Regions from separate parts of the Metabacillus schmidteae genome, predicted to be linked through region 2. Evidence: riboswitches for the same ligand, from Rfam matches in the RefSeq annotation. Region 2 holds a riboswitch; each other region holds the start of a gene.

Region 1 (4,217 bases), 840 kb from region 2:
CTACTTAGTCTGGTAAATATGAATTTAAATATGTATGATCATAGACTAAGTAACGTAACCTCAACCAAAATAACCAGGATATTTTACCTACCTAAAAGATGTATTGATTATATTACTTTAAACCTAAAGAAACAATAAAGACTTTTTAAACATTGTGTGAATAAAAAATCCATTTCAATAAAAAAGAGCTAACTCAAAAAGAGTCAGCTCTAGTCCTTTATACATTTACATTTTCACTTTTCTTTACAGCCGGTAGCTTCTCCAATGCTGCATCAAAATCCTTAATCAAGTCTTCTACTTTCTCCAATCCTACACTTAATCGGAGCAATCCATCAGAAATTCCGCGTTTTTCACGCTCTGCAGGCGGCATTGCTGCGTGCGACATTTTAGCAGGATAGGAAAGAATTGATTCAACAGCACCTAAACTTACAGCAAAAACAGGAAGCTGAACATTCTCAACTAATGTTCTTACTGCATCTCCATCCGCTAATTTAAATGATAATACCGCTCCTGGCCCATCCGCTTGATATCGTTGTGTATCATGTCCCGGATGAAAGCTCAAGCCCGGGTAATATACCTCTTCTACTTTTGGATGATCTGCTAAAAACTCGGCGATCTTTAATGCTGATGCTTGAGATTGTTGCAGGCGAACATGCAGCGTCTTTAATCCTCTAAGAACCAACCAGGCATCCTGTACACCAAGCACAGCACCAAATGCATTTTGTAATTTATATAAACGATCACCCAGCTCTGGATCCTTAATAACAGCTAGTCCCGCAAGCACATCACTATGACCTGCTAAAAACTTCGTTGCACTATGAAGCACAATATCTACACCAAGCTCTAATGGTCTTTGAAGCTCTGGCGTTAAAAACGTATTATCTAAAAAGGTTAGACAATTATTAGCTTTTGCCAAGTTCACAATGCCTTGAATGTCGGTTACCTTTAACAATGGATTTGAAGGTGTTTCCATATAAATGACCTTCGTATTTGGTCTAATTTCAGATGCAACCTGATGAAGATCTGTCATATCGACAAACGTATGCTCAATGCCAAAACGAGTTAAAACATCTGTAATAATTCGAAATGTTCCACCATATACATCCTCTGTTACCAATACATGATCACCTTGGGATAGTAATAAAAATGCAGTAGAGATAGCTGCCATTCCTGAAGAAAATGCCAAGCCTCTAGTTCCACCCTCTAATTCTGCAATAGCTTGTTCCAAAGCTTCTCGTGTCGGATTTCCTGAACGAGCATAATCATATTTTCCAAATTCATCAATATCAAATTGATGAAATGTTGAAGAATGATGAATCGGCACACTTACCGATCCTGTGCTGTGATCCACCTTTGATTCATTATGAAGTAGTTTTGTTTGAAATGACCAATCATGATTGCTCAACTGCTACCGCCTCCTTCATCGCTTTAAATGCTTGTGCTAAATCTTCTATAATATCCTCTGCGTGCTCCACACCTACCGAGAAGCGCAGCAATTTGTTACAGACACCATTTGCAATTCGAATGTCCAGAGGAATGTCCATATGAGTTTGTGTAGCTGGATAGGTGATAAAGCTTTCAATCCCGCCTAAGCTTTCAGCAAATGTGATAGTCTTTAGATTTTTCAAAAATGGATTTACCCATGTTTCATCCTGCAAACGGAACGAAAGCATTCCACCTTTTCCCGGGTAAAGGACATCAAGTACATCAGGATGCTCCTCTAAAAACTGTGACACTTGCTGAGCATTTTGCTGATGCTGTCTCATGCGAAGTGATAATGTCTTCATTCCTCTCATTAATAACCATGAATCAAATGGAGATAAAACTGCTCCAATTGCATTTTGATGTTGAAAAAATTCATCACTTAATTCCTGACCTTTTGTCACAACTAATCCGGCAAGTACGTCATTGTGGCCACCTAAATATTTGGTTGCACTATGAATCACAATGTCTGCACCATCTAAAATTGGTGTTTGTAACACCGGCGTATAAAATGTGTTATCAACAATCACTAATATTTCATGTTTTTTAGCGATTGATACTAATTCTTTTATATCCGTTTCCTGCATTAATGGATTTGTTGGTGTTTCAATGAATAAGGCTTTTGTTTTTTCATTAATTAGCTTTTCAGTTTCTGTTGGATTTGTGAAATCATCGTATTGAAAAGATAATCCGTATTTTCTCCACTCTCTTTCAAACAAACGATATGTTCCACCATATAAATCAGAAGAAACGATTAATTCATCACCACTTTGGAATAATGCCATGATCGTTTGGATTGCAGCCATACCTGAGCTAAAAGCAAATCCTCGATCACCGTGTTCTAAATCAGCAATCGCCTGCTCAACAAGTAATCTGGTTGGATTTCCTGTACGGATATAGTCAAACCCGGTTGATTCTCCAATTCCTGCATGACGATAAGCTGTAGAAAAATAGACTGGCGGGCTAACAGTACCTGTCACATTTTCACTTCGATTCCCAATTTGCGCTAATTTCGTTTCAATTCGTTTGCTCATGTTTCTCACTCCTAAAAGTTGTATTAATCATTATGGGCATTGAGAGAAAGCGTTCGTTATCCCACTGGGACAAAATAAAAAGCCTTCCTCGTTAAGAAGAAGACTGTATGTTTTAAGTGCGCTTCTTCTTATCTCTCAAGCATAAAGCTGGTGTTGCTTGCTGGATTTAGCACCTTGGCACTCGTGGAAGATCTTAATAGAATACGTTAACTTAATATTTACTAGGAACCTAGAACCTACTTAATTTGTTTAAGTGGGGCTTTTAAAAGCACGCAAGTGCTTGCGGCTTGCGATGCAAGCCTGCGACAGATGATGAAAAATGCTTCGAACAAACAAAACCGCTTTGTTCGCTTCATTTTTCATCATCTGTCGGTGCTTTTAAAAACCAACATAGGTATCTGCTAAAACAGTAAATATTAATCACCAGATCTTCACTCGTTATGAACCGGTTGCTGAGGCTTCATAGGGCCAGTCCCTCTGCCTCTCTTGATAAGAAATATATGAAATTTTTGATTTACTTTTTTTACTACTTTACATGATTTATGTATATATTGCAATATAATTATCGTAATAGTTTGACTTGTATGTTCAATTGTAATGGTAACACAGGTATATTTTTCATCCAATTTAAGAAAAGTGCAAGCTCCTTACTCCGCCCCGACAGGGATTAGAAGCTCTTGGTATTCACTTTTTCCCTTTATTTGGATTTCGCGAATGGTTTTATACTGGCTTTCTTTATAAAAGCATTCACATTCCTTTTTTCCGTATGCTTTTAGCACCTTTTCCATTTAAAAACGATACATATTTGGATTATTTTTACAATTCACACCTCTTTCGAAAGCACATTTCCCTTTTTTTGGCTTTTGCGAAAGGTTTTATACTTGCTTTCTTATAGATGCATTCACATTCCTTATTTTCGTATGCTTTTAGCACTTTTCTGCTTAAAAGAGATTCACATTTGGATTATTATTACAATTCACACCACTTCCGTGAGCATATTTTCCTTTTTTTGGATCTTACGGAAGGTTTTATGCTGGCTTTCTATATAGATGCATTCACATTCCTTATTTTCGTATGCTTTTAGCACTTTTCTACTTAAAAAAGATACATATTTGGATTATTATTACAATTCACACTACTTTTAGATTCATATTTATCTTTTCCTCGATTTTGCGAAAGGTTTTATACTAGCTATCTTTAAAAAAGCATTCACATTCCTTTTTCCGTATGCTTTTAGCACCTTTTCCACTTCAAAACGATACACATTTGGATTATTATTACAATTCACACCTCTTTCGAAAGCATATTTCCCTTTTGTCCGTATGCACTTATCCTTTCGAATGAGAAAATGTTCTTTATCTTTAATTCAAGAATGCTTATGACCTTGTGCCCTTTGTACAAGGAGTTAGGCACGTTTTAACAAAAATAAAAACCGACAAATTCGTCGGCTCACTTTGTTTTTTCATTAAAATAATTTACAGCATACATAGATCCTTCCGCCACCATTGTATTATCATCAATATCATATGGATCAGGGTGGCCGGCTTTTTCCATAACTGGTTCTTTTCTAGATAAAAGTATTTTTGCTTTATTTTTCATGCGTTGTATTTCATAATTCATCTTATTTTTTCGTTTTTCATCTTTTAACAAATATGAAGTAACACCTATTGTTGATAGTGCAACACCGGATAAAACCACTGT
Region 2 (4,217 bases):
GTTTTCCAATGATTAAGGCGGGGCATTGGCCATTCTGCAACAACGAATAGCACCTCTGCTCCCATTGTGGTGTGGGCGCGAATCCATTCCGGAAAACGTATATCGTAACAAATGACTCCAGCACTTTTCATACCACCAAGGTCAAATAAACCTTTTTCACTCCCTGCAGTTAAGTAGTGGTGCTCGTTCATAAGCTTAAAAAGATGAAGTTTACTATATTCATGGATTAACTGTCCGGTATTGTCCACAACAAGCATTGTATTGGTTACCTGCTTGTCAATTTTTTTAGCAATTGACCCACCCACAATGTGAACGTTATATTTTTTTGCAAGCTCCTGTAGGAAGGAGGTTGTCTTCTCACCATTTTCATCGGAAATTTCTTCTAAGCGAGTTAGATCATAACCCGTTGTCCATAGTTCAGGTAAGACAATCGTAGTTGATTGTTCTTGTTGTACAGCTTGGGCAATCTTTTTTTCTACTTGTTGATAATTAAAATCCGGATCACCGAATTTGATGTCTAATTGAATACATGTAATGATAGGTTTCATTTGGTTCACACCTTCAATTAAAATTTTTTACTTTACAAGTTGTATCTAACGATATATTATTTGTGACTAGAATTTCAAGAATTTTTTGAGTAGGTGTTAAAAATGAAAAAATTTAAGCAATCTGAATTATTAAATACATTACCGAAGCAGTTTTTTGCAAGCCTTGTTGCGAAAGTGAACAACATCATTGAGCAAGGTCACGATGTTATTAATTTAGGTCAAGGAAATCCAGACAGACCAACACCGGCACATATTGTTGAAGCAATGGAAAAAGCAGTAAAGAACCCAAATTACCATAAGTATTCTCCGTTTCGTGGTCAATCCTTTTTAAAGGAAGCAGTTGCTCTTTTTTACAAAAGGGAATATGGAGTAGAGATTGACCCACAAACTGAAGTAGCAATCCTATTTGGTGGTAAAGCAGGCTTAGTTGAGGTTCCTCAATGTCTCCTAAATCCAGGAGATGTAGTACTAGTGCCTGATCCAGGTTATCCTGATTATTGGTCAGGGGTGGAATTAGCTCGTGCAAAAATGGAAGTTATGCCCTTGTTAGAAGAAAACAAGTTTTTACCGAACTATAAAAATATAGAAAAAGATGTCATTGAACAAGCGAAATTAATGTTTATTAACTATCCAAATAATCCAACTGGGGCAACAGCATCTGAAGAATTTTTTGAAGAGACGGTACAGTTCGCTGACGATCATGATATTTGTGTTGTCCATGATTTCGCATATGGAGCAATTGGCTTTGATGGTAAAAAACCAATGAGCTTTTTGCAAACTAAGGGTGCAAAAGAGGTTGGAATTGAAATATATACCTTCTCTAAAACCTACAATATGGCTGGTTGGAGAATTGGCTTTGCAGTTGGTAATCCTTCTGTAATTGAGGCTTTAAACTTACTTCAAGATCATATGTATGTGAGTGTGTTTAGTGCCATCCAAGAAGCAGCTGCACATGCGTTATTAAGCCCGCAAACATGTGTTGAGGAACTAAATGCTTTATATGAATCCAGACGAAATGCTCTTATTGATGCATGTCTTGAAATTGGATGGAAAGTAACTGCTCCGGCTGGATCATTTTTCGCATGGCTTCCAGTTCCAAGTCAATTTGAATCCTCTCAAGCCTTTTCAGATTATTTGCTTGAAAATGCACATGTTGTAGTAGCGCCCGGTGTAGGATTTGGAGATTATGGTGAAGGGTATGTAAGGGTTGGTTTACTAACATCTGAAGAAAGATTAAGAGAAGCCGTTGAAAGAATTAAAAAATTAAATATTTTCTAATCTTGACAAATTATATTTTTTTCTGTCATAATCTTATTAATTTAAAATATGAACGTTTCGTTCTTATCAAGAGCAGGTGGAGGGACTAGCCCGATGAAGCCCGGCAACCGACTTAACATTCCGTGTTAAGCACGGTGCTAATTCTTGCAGCTAAAGCTGATAGATAAGGGAAATTTGTCTTTACAAATGCACGTAAACAAAACCCCTTTGACCTATTCAAAGGGGTTTTTTATGCTTAGAAAGCGACACAAAAATTGAAACGAAATGTTCAAGATTAATCCAAGGATCCAAATGCATTATAGAATGAAAGATGTTAAAATTAATATGATTAATAGAAAAATTCAGAAAATGTCAGATGTATTGAGAAAGTAGGGTTATCAGTGAGTGAAGTTATTGCTACATATCTTGTACACGATGCAAAAGGTGACTTAAACAAAAAAGCCGAAGGGATTGCATTGGGCTTAACGGTTGGTTCATGGACCGATCTTCCCTTGCTTGAACAAGAACAATTAAAAGCCCATAAAGGTCGTGTATTAGAAGTCAGTCAGCTTGAAAGTTGCGAAAAAACAAATCAATATCTTGGGAAAGCTGTTACTAAAGGAATTATTAAAATTGCTTATCCGAGTTTAAATTATAGTCATGATCTACCTGCAATCTTAACGACAGTTTTCGGAAAACTATCTCTTGATGGTGAAGTGAAACTGCTTGACTTAGAGGTTTCTGAAGAATTGAAAAAGGCTTTCCCGGGACCAAAATTCGGTGTCTCCGGAATACGGGAATTAGTTGGTGTTCATGATCGACCACTACTTATGAGTATTTTTAAGGGTGTCATTGGCAGAGATCTTGTTTATTTAAAGGATCAGTTAAAGCAGCAGGTATTAGGTGGGGTTGATCTAGTAAAAGATGATGAAATTCTTTTTGAGAATCCTTTAACACCTTTTGAAGATAGAATCTTAGCTGGTAAAGAAGTGTTACATCAGGTATTTGAAGAAACAGGACACAAAGCGTTATACGCAGTTAACTTATCAGGTAAAACATTTGAGCTGAAGGAAAAAGCGAAAAGAGCCACTGAACTTGGTGCTAGTGTATTGCTTTTTAATGTATTTGCTTATGGACTGGATGTAATGCAAAGTATAGCGGAAGACCCGGAAATTACGATTCCAATTATGGCGCATCCTGCTGTAAGTGGTGCTTCAACTGCATCTAACCTTTATGGATTTTCAAGCTCATTGTTATTAGGGAAGTTAGTTAGAATGTCTGGAGCAGACTTCTCTTTATTCCCTTCTCCTTATGGAAGTGTAGCACTGGATCGAAAGGAAGCACTTGGAATTGCGGAGTTTTGCTTGAAAGAAGAAGGATTTAAGCAATCGTTCCCGGTTCCGTCTGCAGGCATTCATCCTGGCTTAGTTCCATTATTAGTGAATGATTTTGGTCTTAATTCCGTTATTAATGCCGGTGGTGGAGTCCATGGACATCCTAACGGAGCGATTGGTGGAGGACAAGCTTTCCGCGCAGCTATCGATGCTGCCCTTTCCGGTATCACACTGAAGGAAGCATCTGAAACAAGCGAAGATCTTAAGCTTGCCATTAATCTTTGGGGTGCCAAAGAGGTGAGCAAATGAGTGACAAAGTAATTATTTGTGACTTTGACGGGACGATCACAGAGACAGATAACATCATAGCTATTATGAAAAAATTTGCTCCACCTGAATGGGATGCTCTTAAAGAAGGAGTGCTCTCTCAGAATATTTCCATTAAAGAAGGGGTAGGGAAGATGTTTCAATTACTTCCTTCCTCATCAAAGGCTCAAATTGTGGAGTATATCCTAAATCATGCAGAGATCCGTTCAGGTTTTCGAGAGTTTGTTCAATATACACAAGACAAAAACATTCCACTTTATGTTGTTAGTGGAGGAATTGACTTTTTTGTTTATCCGCTTCTTGACGGATTGGTTCATGAAGATCAAATTTATTGTAATGTGGCTAATTTCTCTAAGGAAAATATAGAGATTGAATGGCCAAATAACTGTGATGAATATTGTACGAATGAATGTGGGTGCTGTAAGCCGTCACTTATTCGTCAGCTGACACATGAGGATCAGAAGAAAATTGTAATTGGTGACTCAATAACAGATTTACAGGCAGCAAAATTAGCGGATTTTGTAATTGCTAGAGATTTGTTACTAGAAAAATGTAAAGAGTTAGGGCTGCCACATCAATCGTTTACAACATTTTATGATGTGATGAACATTCTTGACCAGATAGAGGAGGAGAGTGTGTGAGTTTACTAGATCAACGCTGGGAAGAATTAGCTGATATTAAAAGGGTGCTGGCAAAGAGAGAGTGGTTCCCAGGAACAAGTGGAAACTTGGCTATAAAAGTGAATAGTGAT
Region 3 (4,217 bases), 640 kb from region 2:
TGCACCATTTATCATTATTTACATGTAACCATAGATAAGCCGTTTAAGGACTTGACTTGGAGCCTCTGTGGTCATGATTGGTCTTGAAAGGCTGAAGCAGGTGTTTCAGTGGCGTATCAGCCTATCATACCCACCCCTCCAAGTAAAGTCCTATCGTTGTTTACGTTGGAAACTATAATTAATAACTATATATAACTAGTAAACAAAGATAGGAAATAGGCTGTTTTTGTAACTTTATTAACGTTAATTACGGTCCAAAACCATACTACATATAATGGCCCTTTTGTGGAAGAAAGAGATACAGATAGAATCTCTAATGATTCTTCCTCCCTAACGTGTTAAAACATTTCTCGCTCGTTCCTCATTTAATAAAAAAACGTCTCAGCTCCTGCACTATCAAGGATCTAAGACGTTTTAACAATTCCTATTTAGTTGTGTTAATCAATACTTCACACGAAATCTATATTTGGAAGATTAATAAGTGCTTGCTCTCTCTGTTCCTATTGCTACTTCCAACTTGATAATACCTAATGCACGAACCTTTACTTTATTATTAATTCAACCGGGGGACATGCCCCCGTTGCTTTAAAATATAAAATCAAGCTTTCTTTTTTGTCGGGTATCCAATGAGGATAGCGATAATTCCACAGATTCCTATAAGAATTGGATAGAATGAGTATTGCAGGATGCTTACTGGTGATATTCCCGCGACGCTTGCAGCTGCCAGAAGTTGTGCTCCGTATGGCAGAAGGCCCTGGATCGCACAGGAGAAAATATCTAATATACTTGCTGACTTTCGCGGGTCAATCCCATACTGATCAGCCATATTTTTTGCAAGCGGACCGGCGATCAGAATTGCAATCGTATTATTGGCCGTGGATAGACCAGTTAAGCTCACAAGACCGGCAATTCCAAATTCTGCACCCTTTTTCGATTTAATTCTTCGTGTCGCAAGGTGAAGCAGAAAGTCAATTCCGCCGTTAAATTTAATAACCTCCACCATTCCAGCTATTAATATCGCAAGAAAGGCGATTTCATACATGCCTGCCATTCCTTCGCCAATCGTTTGCAAAAGGCTCATTAAATGGTAGCTGCCATCCGCTAAGCCAACAGCTCCCGCGAGAACAGTCCCTAATGCAAGAACAAGGAAAACGTTCATTCCAGCTAACGCAAAAATAATGACCAGAACATAGGGAACAATTTTTACCCAATTATAGCTTAAATGCTCTACTTGTGCCGTTTCACCCATTGTAATAGCACCTAAAATAATGCCTGTTACAATGGCTGCCGGCAACACAATCCAAAAATTCACCTTAAATTTATCCTTCATTTGTACGCCTTGTGAACGAACCGCAGTGATAGTTGTATCTGAAATAAAGGATAAATTATCGCCAAACATTGAACCTCCAATAATCGCCGCCATTACTAAAGCAATTGAAAGCTCGGTATGTTCGCTTATCCCAACTCCAATTGGCGCCAATGCCACAATCGTTCCCATCGACGTACCCATGGATAGGGAGATAAAGCAGGCAATGATGAACAAGCCTACAACAAGCAAGTTTTGCGGAACAACCGATAAAGCAAAGTTAACAGTGGAGTCTACTGCCCCCATGCCTTTTGCTGTTTCTGAAAAAGCCCCAGCCAAAAGAAAAATAAGAACCATCAACATGACATTTACATTACCTGCACCTTGGCAAAAAATATCAACCTTCCGCGAAAACGATTCTTTTCGACTCATCGCCAGAGCAACAGCACCCGAAATCACAATGGCTACTATGACTGGAAAGGCATAAAAATCACCTGTAATAACTCCTGAACCAATAAATAAAACCAAAAACACAACAAATGGGATTAGCGCCCATGGATTACCTTTTTTCATTGTTCCACCTCCAAATATTAAATGGGACGGGTCTTTTGACCATTCTGTGCCCCATAAGAAAAACTCAAGGCGCCCGCCTATCGGCTCGAGCTAGACACTAAAACTACGCACAAACTTTTATGCTTTCTTATCTTCTTAGAAAAACTTGGCTTGTCGCCAAGTCCTAATGGCCAAAGCCTTAGTTTTTCTTATACTATCATCCATAAAAATTTATGTACTTTCTGATAGTACAAAAAAGCCGCTTCTCATAAAAACAAGAAGAGGCCTTATATCTATAAAATACTCTTCTCATCTATCAAGCCTTTCTTGTTGGAATTGGCACAGCAACTTAATCACTAAGTTCCGCTGCCGAGATCTCATCTGGCCAGTCCCTCCATCTCTCTTGATAAGAAGAAAAATCTATTTTTTTGTCACAGTATAAAAGATTACATGATATTTATTGCTATATCAACAAAATTTTTCTGGATAGTTTTTGGTTCTGGACAGAACTGAATATCTCACTTCCGTCATGATCATATTATTATTCCAAAATGATTTATTAAAATCTTTTGTAGATAAAGCCTAACAAGCAAAAGAACCGAAGAACACGAAAACGAGGGAGTACGAAAAAATACCATTCCCTTCTTTCGTGTTTACAATTTTGTTGAAAATCAATAGTACATCTAACGCTTTTCACCATGGTCTTTACTCTCTAAACCAAGTTCTAATTTCTTAATTTCTAATTCTATCTTTTTTTCTTCTATCTCTAATTTTTTCTTTTTTAAATCATTATCTATTTTCCTAACATATCCATAGTATATAAGAGAAAACCCAATAATTATTGTTATATAAAAATACAAATTCAAATGATTCACCACCTAAAAAAGACTAACAATTATGTAGTTACAATTAAATGATTACATACACATAAAAAAAAGAGGCGATCCTTCTTCCTAAAGACTTTTCATAAATAACACAACCCTGTTACTATCTTATTAGACTAACATCCCCCTTTATATATATTTTTTACAATTTCAATCTATACTAAATTATTAAGGTTTACTTCTATGTATGGCTTCTTGTACCCAAAACTTTTTTGTATCTATCATTGCAGCTCGCATTCAACCATTTCATCATTCATTTCTTATTCTCTATTATGGCTTCACGTAACTTTTTTATCTCTTCTGTTTGGTCCAAAATATTATTATTTACCTTTCTTAAAGCATCAAATATAGCAAAAATTCCCGCAAATATTAACATACCAAAAAGGATAATCATCTTAACACCTTCTTTAAATGAATTGGATGAATTAATTGTAACCTAAAATTACATAAAAAAAGAGCCCTCTCCTGTTTGAAGTGCAATAACACTTAATATTAGAACTTGTTTCCACAGTGATTTGTTAGCTCAAATTAATTGTTAAGCTCATAAGACCTAATGAATTAGGAAATCATTATACATGAGGTGATATTGTGGATGGTAATAAATTAAAACTCACATCTTCGGAGATAGGTTCACTTTGGGGAGAGTATGTAAACGGTACAATGACTGATGTGGTAAATCAATATATGGTTTCTATTATTGAAGACGAGCTAATTAAAAAAATTTTTGAAGATGCCATAAATACTTTCGGAAAACAAAAGAAACAAATCGCAAGTTTTATCGAGAACGAGGGGTTTCCAGTTCCAATTGGATTTAATGAATCTGATCTTTTTAAAGATAAGCCAAGACTGTTTTCAGATATATTCTGCCTAAATTACTTACATATTATGACATTACATGGTTTACTTGGGCACAGTACTTCACTGGCTATATCAGTTAGAAAAGACTTAAGGGATTTTTACGATTCATGTGATAATGACGCTAAAAACATGTATCATCAAACAATCGAGTTATTGCTTGAAAAAGGAAATTTTCAAAGAGATCCCTTATTATATCCCAATAAAAATCCTGAATATATTTCCAGCAAGGATTTCACAGATGGATTTTTCGGTAAGGGTAGAAAATTAGCAGCAACCGAAATCATTAGTATTTCTTTAAACCTTAAAAAGAGCATAATGGCGAAAACACTTTCTATTGCGTTTAGTCAAATCACTCAATCAAAAGAAGTAAGGAAGTTTTTAACTGATTCCGAGAATACTGCTGACGAACAAATAAAGGATTTTTCCAAAATTATGCAAAGGGATAATTTACCTGTTCCAAAATCTTGGGAAACCGAAGTGACAACCTCAACTGAATCTCCTTTTTCAGATAAACTAATCTTGTATCATGTTGGTTTTTTATTTCAAGCAGCCCAAAACTATCATGGGGCAGGTTTAGCATCAGCTATGCGAACAGATCTTGTAACGACTTATGAGTC
Region 4 (4,217 bases), on a different contig from region 2:
CACCCTATAAGTAAGGTAAAGGAGGGTGTCCATATGTCTATTCAAAAAAAAAGGTTAGATATAACTGATCGAGTTGTCGGTAAATTTGGTGATGGGCAGTTGAATCTTTATCTGGAAAAAGAAAAAATCGGCCAAATGGTCTCAGAAAATAATTATGATTTGAAAGCAGGTTACGAATTTAATGATAGCCGCTTTTACCAAATTGCAGATGTAGTATCTGAACCAGATCAAAAATATGTCGACTGTGACGATGAAAATGGCTGGTGTTAATGCTAAAGCAAAAGCAGTGGCTAGCACCACTGCTTTTTTGAACTTATTTCTTTATATAAATTGGTCGTTTTCTTTTCATGTTTTTGATACTGATTAAGAAAAAACATGAAATTAAAGGGAAACAACCTCGACAAATCGAATACGTTATAGAAAAGACTTTTTACTTTAGAATTAGGTGATGGTTATGTCGTTAGTTGAGGTTGAAAAAGTATTAATTGTTGAAGGTAAATCAGATAAAAAGAAAGTGTTAAATGTAATATGTGAACCAATAGAAATCATTTGCACAAATGGTACCATCAGTATAACAAAAATGGATGAATTAATTGACGAGTTATTCCTTAAAGATGTGTATATTTTAGTGGATTCAGATGATGCAGGAGACCGTTTGCGTAAACAATTTAAAAGAGAATTTCCTGAAGCATCCCACATCTATATTGACAGGGCTTATCGTGAGGTAGCAACAGCGCCTGATCATCATGTTGCATCAGTCCTGCTTAGTGCTAATATAGATGTAAATGCTAAATTTCTTTAGAAGGGTGCATAAAGTTAGGTTATGATTGAGTGGAAGGAAAAACAGCTTACAATATTAAACGAAGGTATTTATATAATGTATTTATATACTCCAATGTGTGGTACATGTCAGGTTGCTAAAAAAATGCTCACTGTTGTAGATGAATTACTTCCAGATTTAGATATTCATTCTATTAATTTAAATTATTATCCAGAAGAAGCGAAAGAATTGGGAATTGAAAGTGTACCATGCTTGCTTATATTTAAAGATGGAAAAATAATGGAAAGAGTATATGCGTTTCAGTCAGTGGGATATCTTTATGATCTTATAAAACAATATAATAGAAAAGATGACATATTTCTTGGGAAATAGAGTGGTTTCCACAGGAAAGGCAGAAACTGTCGAGATATATTTAAAGGATTCTCCCGATTAAAAATGAAATTAGTTAAGTAACTAATTGATATCGGGAGGTTTTTTTATGTTTATCACTGACTTTATTATAAGTATAAATAAAGCGGATTTTATAAAACCAATCTTAACGAATAGAAACCTAATAGTTGAAATTAAAGCTACTAATAAGTCCAGCTACTTTCTTGAACTTTCTTCAAAAAATTCAAATGTATTAGCTTCCCGACCGTCTAATGTGGATTTTTATATTGAAGGAGAAGAACAAGATATTAAGGAGATGTTGGAAAATAAAATTAGCTTAAAGCAATTAATTTCACTTGGGTGTATAAAGATTAAAGGATCCTACCGCGATTTTCTAAAACTTGATGCGTTAATTAAATTAAAATAAATCAAAGCATTACTTGAATTATTAACTCGAAATTTAGACCAATTGTTAAATAAAAAATAGAAGCTGAAAAAGGATGATATTCTTGTCGTCCTTTTTTATGTTAAATAAAACTTTTTTTTAAAGGGTGAATACATCGCAAGATACTGAATTTTTTAAATTTTATAACAAAACATTTTTAATTGACATAAATTTTTATCACATGATACAATCACACTCGTATTTAAAAATCGCTATTTAATTAAATTTATATATTGATGCTCTTATCAAGAGAGGTGGAGGGAAGTGCCCGACGAAGCCCGGCAACCATCAACACAATGTTGAAATGGTGCCAATTCACACAAAGCAGTTGCTTTGAGAGATGAGAGAAAGGATTTAACAGTGCCTTTCTGCTCATTAGTAGAAAGGTTTTTTATTTTAGTATCAGACTTTTTTTGTTTTGTACTTAGTTTAGGTGTCTAGCTCCAGCGCCTAGCCCCTCTAGGGTCTAGTCAATTTGGAATTGAAGGCAAAGAACGCCTTCTATTCCAAATCGCCTTATGCTTGTCGGGTCTGATCAAGGCGCTTGCGCTTTTCTTAAGAGTAATGAGAAAGAAGGTGACAGGATGATTACATTAGCAAATGTCAATAAAATATATAAAACAAAAGCAGGTCAGGTTCAGGCTGTTAACAATGTAAATTTAGAAATAGAAAAAGGCGAGATTTTTGGAATTATTGGTTACAGTGGAGCTGGTAAGAGTTCTTTGATTCGTCTTTTAAATGGGCTGGAAAGACCAACTAGTGGTCAAGTAAATGTTGCTGGAAGTCAAATTGACTCAATTTCTGGAGCAAAATTACGTAAAGCTCGATTAGAAATAAGCATGATTTTTCAACACTTCAATCTGTTATGGTCAAGAACAGTTCGAGAGAATATCGCATTTCCATTAGAAATTGCAGGTGTAAAAAAATCTGAACGACTAAAGCGTGTTGATGAGCTTATTAAGCTTGTAGGTTTAGAAGGCCGGGAAAATGCATATCCGTCACAATTAAGTGGTGGGCAAAAACAACGTGTGGGAATTGCAAGAGCACTAGCAAATAATCCAAAAGTATTATTATGTGATGAAGCTACATCTGCATTAGATCCTCAAACAACTGATTCTATCTTAGACTTATTAGTTGATATTAATAAGCGTTTAGGGTTAACAATTGTTCTCATTACGCATGAAATGCATGTCATTCGTAAGATATGCCATCGCGTTGCGGTAATGGAGAATGGGGAAGTTGTGGAACAGGGTGAAGTTCTGGATGTATTTAAAAACCCGCAAAAGGAAATAACAAAGCGCTTTGTTAAGCAGGTAACAGAACCTGAAGAGACAAATGAAGTTGTAGCTCATTTATTAGAGTTATATCCAAAAGGAAAAGTTATTCAACTTACCTTTGTTGGAGAAGCGGCTGAGCAGCCGTTGATCTCTAATTTAATTCGACAATTTGATTTAGAAGTAAATATTCTTCAAGGAAAAATTGCACAGACTCAAAGCGGTTCTTATGGTAACTTATTTATTCACCTTGATGGTGATGAGCAGGAAATTAACAAAGCATTGGAGTTTATTTACGGACAGCATGTAGAAGTAGAGGTGATTGCACATGCTTGAACAGCTTTTACCTGAAGTGAACTGGGAAAAGGTTTGGGAATCAACCTATGAAACAATCTATATGACGACTTGGTCAGTCCTGGCTACATTTATTTTGGGACTTCTTCTTGGATTATTATTATTTTTAACGGCTAAGGGAAACATATGGGAAAACAAGTTAATTAATAATCTGGTTGCAGCAATCGTTAATATTTTTCGATCAATTCCATTTATCATCTTAATTATCTTATTATTACCTTTTACGAAAGCAATTGTGGGGACGATATTAGGAGTTAATGCAGCATTGCCGGCACTAATTATTGGTGCAGCTCCATTTTATGGTCGTATGGTAGAGATTGCCCTAAGAGAAATTGATAAAGGCGTAATTGAGGCTGCTAAATCAATGGGCGCAAAAACAAGTACAATCATTTTCAAAGTGCTATTACCTGAATCAATGCCTGCTTTAGTATCAGGAATTACAGTTACAGCTATCGCATTAATTGGTTATACAGCAATGGCTGGTGCTATTGGTGCAGGTGGACTTGGAAATCTTGCCTTTATGGAAGGATTTAATAGAGGAAATAACCAAGTGACGTTAGTAGCAACTATTATTATTTTAATTTTTGTGTTTATTATCCAATTTATTGGAGATATCATAACTAAATCAATCGATAAACGATAGGAGGAAAAAGAATGAAAAAGACATTATTAGCTATGATTTTAACCATCCTAACGGCTGCACTTGTTGCTTGCGGTGGAGCAGATCAAGGGGAAGGCGCAACAGAAGGTGCCGAAGGTGAAACAAAATCATTAACAGTGGGTGCTTCACCAGTTCCACACGTTGAAATTTTAGAGGAAGCTATACCACTTTTAGAGGAAAAAGGTATTGAATTAAAAATTGAAGAATTTACAGACTATGTATTACCTAATAAATCTTTAGAATCTGAAGATTTAGATGCTAACTACTTCCAACATGAGCCATACTTAAAATCTCAAATTGCAGATAATGGTTACAAATTTGTAAGTGCTGGCG

What was found. Region 2 has a riboswitch for S-adenosylmethionine ahead of mtnW (2,3-diketo-5-methylthiopentyl-1-phosphate enolase). Riboswitches for the same ligand answer to the same signal wherever they lie in the genome.
Region 1: it holds a riboswitch for S-adenosylmethionine, as region 2 does, so the genes downstream of both, HWV59_RS06175 (methionine biosynthesis PLP-dependent protein) here and mtnW (2,3-diketo-5-methylthiopentyl-1-phosphate enolase) in region 2, are expected to answer to the same signal.
Region 3: it holds a riboswitch for S-adenosylmethionine, as region 2 does, so the genes downstream of both, HWV59_RS07075 (Na+/H+ antiporter NhaC family protein) here and mtnW (2,3-diketo-5-methylthiopentyl-1-phosphate enolase) in region 2, are expected to answer to the same signal.
Region 4: it holds a riboswitch for S-adenosylmethionine, as region 2 does, so the genes downstream of both, HWV59_RS24020 (methionine ABC transporter ATP-binding protein) here and mtnW (2,3-diketo-5-methylthiopentyl-1-phosphate enolase) in region 2, are expected to answer to the same signal.

The regions. Positions count from the first base shown of each region.
Region 1 is NZ_CAESCH010000001.1:1,265,724-1,269,940, reverse strand. It holds gene metC (cystathionine beta-lyase) at 218-1,405, opposite strand; gene HWV59_RS06175 (methionine biosynthesis PLP-dependent protein) at 1,392-2,516, opposite strand; SAM riboswitch class I at 2,873-3,012, opposite strand; gene HWV59_RS06170 (hypothetical protein) at 3,966-4,217, opposite strand, start outside.
Region 2 is NZ_CAESCH010000001.1:2,106,569-2,110,785, forward strand. It holds gene HWV59_RS10035 (carbon-nitrogen family hydrolase) at 1-548, opposite strand, end outside; gene HWV59_RS10040 (pyridoxal phosphate-dependent aminotransferase) at 651-1,826, shown strand; SAM riboswitch class I at 1,887-1,996, shown strand; gene mtnW (2,3-diketo-5-methylthiopentyl-1-phosphate enolase) at 2,207-3,448, shown strand; gene HWV59_RS10050 (2-hydroxy-3-keto-5-methylthiopentenyl-1-phosphate phosphatase) at 3,445-4,107, shown strand; gene HWV59_RS10055 (methylthioribulose 1-phosphate dehydratase) at 4,104-4,217, shown strand, end outside.
Region 3 is NZ_CAESCH010000001.1:1,469,107-1,473,323, reverse strand. It holds gene HWV59_RS07075 (Na+/H+ antiporter NhaC family protein) at 599-1,879, opposite strand; SAM riboswitch class I at 2,165-2,271, opposite strand; gene HWV59_RS07070 (hypothetical protein) at 2,542-2,724, opposite strand; gene HWV59_RS07065 (hypothetical protein) at 2,996-3,136, opposite strand; gene HWV59_RS07060 (DUF3231 family protein) at 3,331-4,217, shown strand, end outside.
Region 4 is NZ_CAESCH010000002.1:665,977-670,193, forward strand. It holds gene HWV59_RS24000 (YusG family protein) at 34-270, shown strand; gene HWV59_RS24005 (toprim domain-containing protein) at 455-802, shown strand; gene HWV59_RS24010 (thioredoxin family protein) at 824-1,153, shown strand; gene HWV59_RS24015 (SCP2 sterol-binding domain-containing protein) at 1,260-1,577, shown strand; SAM riboswitch class I at 1,835-1,942, shown strand; gene HWV59_RS24020 (methionine ABC transporter ATP-binding protein) at 2,180-3,205, shown strand; gene HWV59_RS24025 (methionine ABC transporter permease) at 3,198-3,866, shown strand; gene HWV59_RS24030 (MetQ/NlpA family ABC transporter substrate-binding protein) at 3,878-4,217, shown strand, end outside.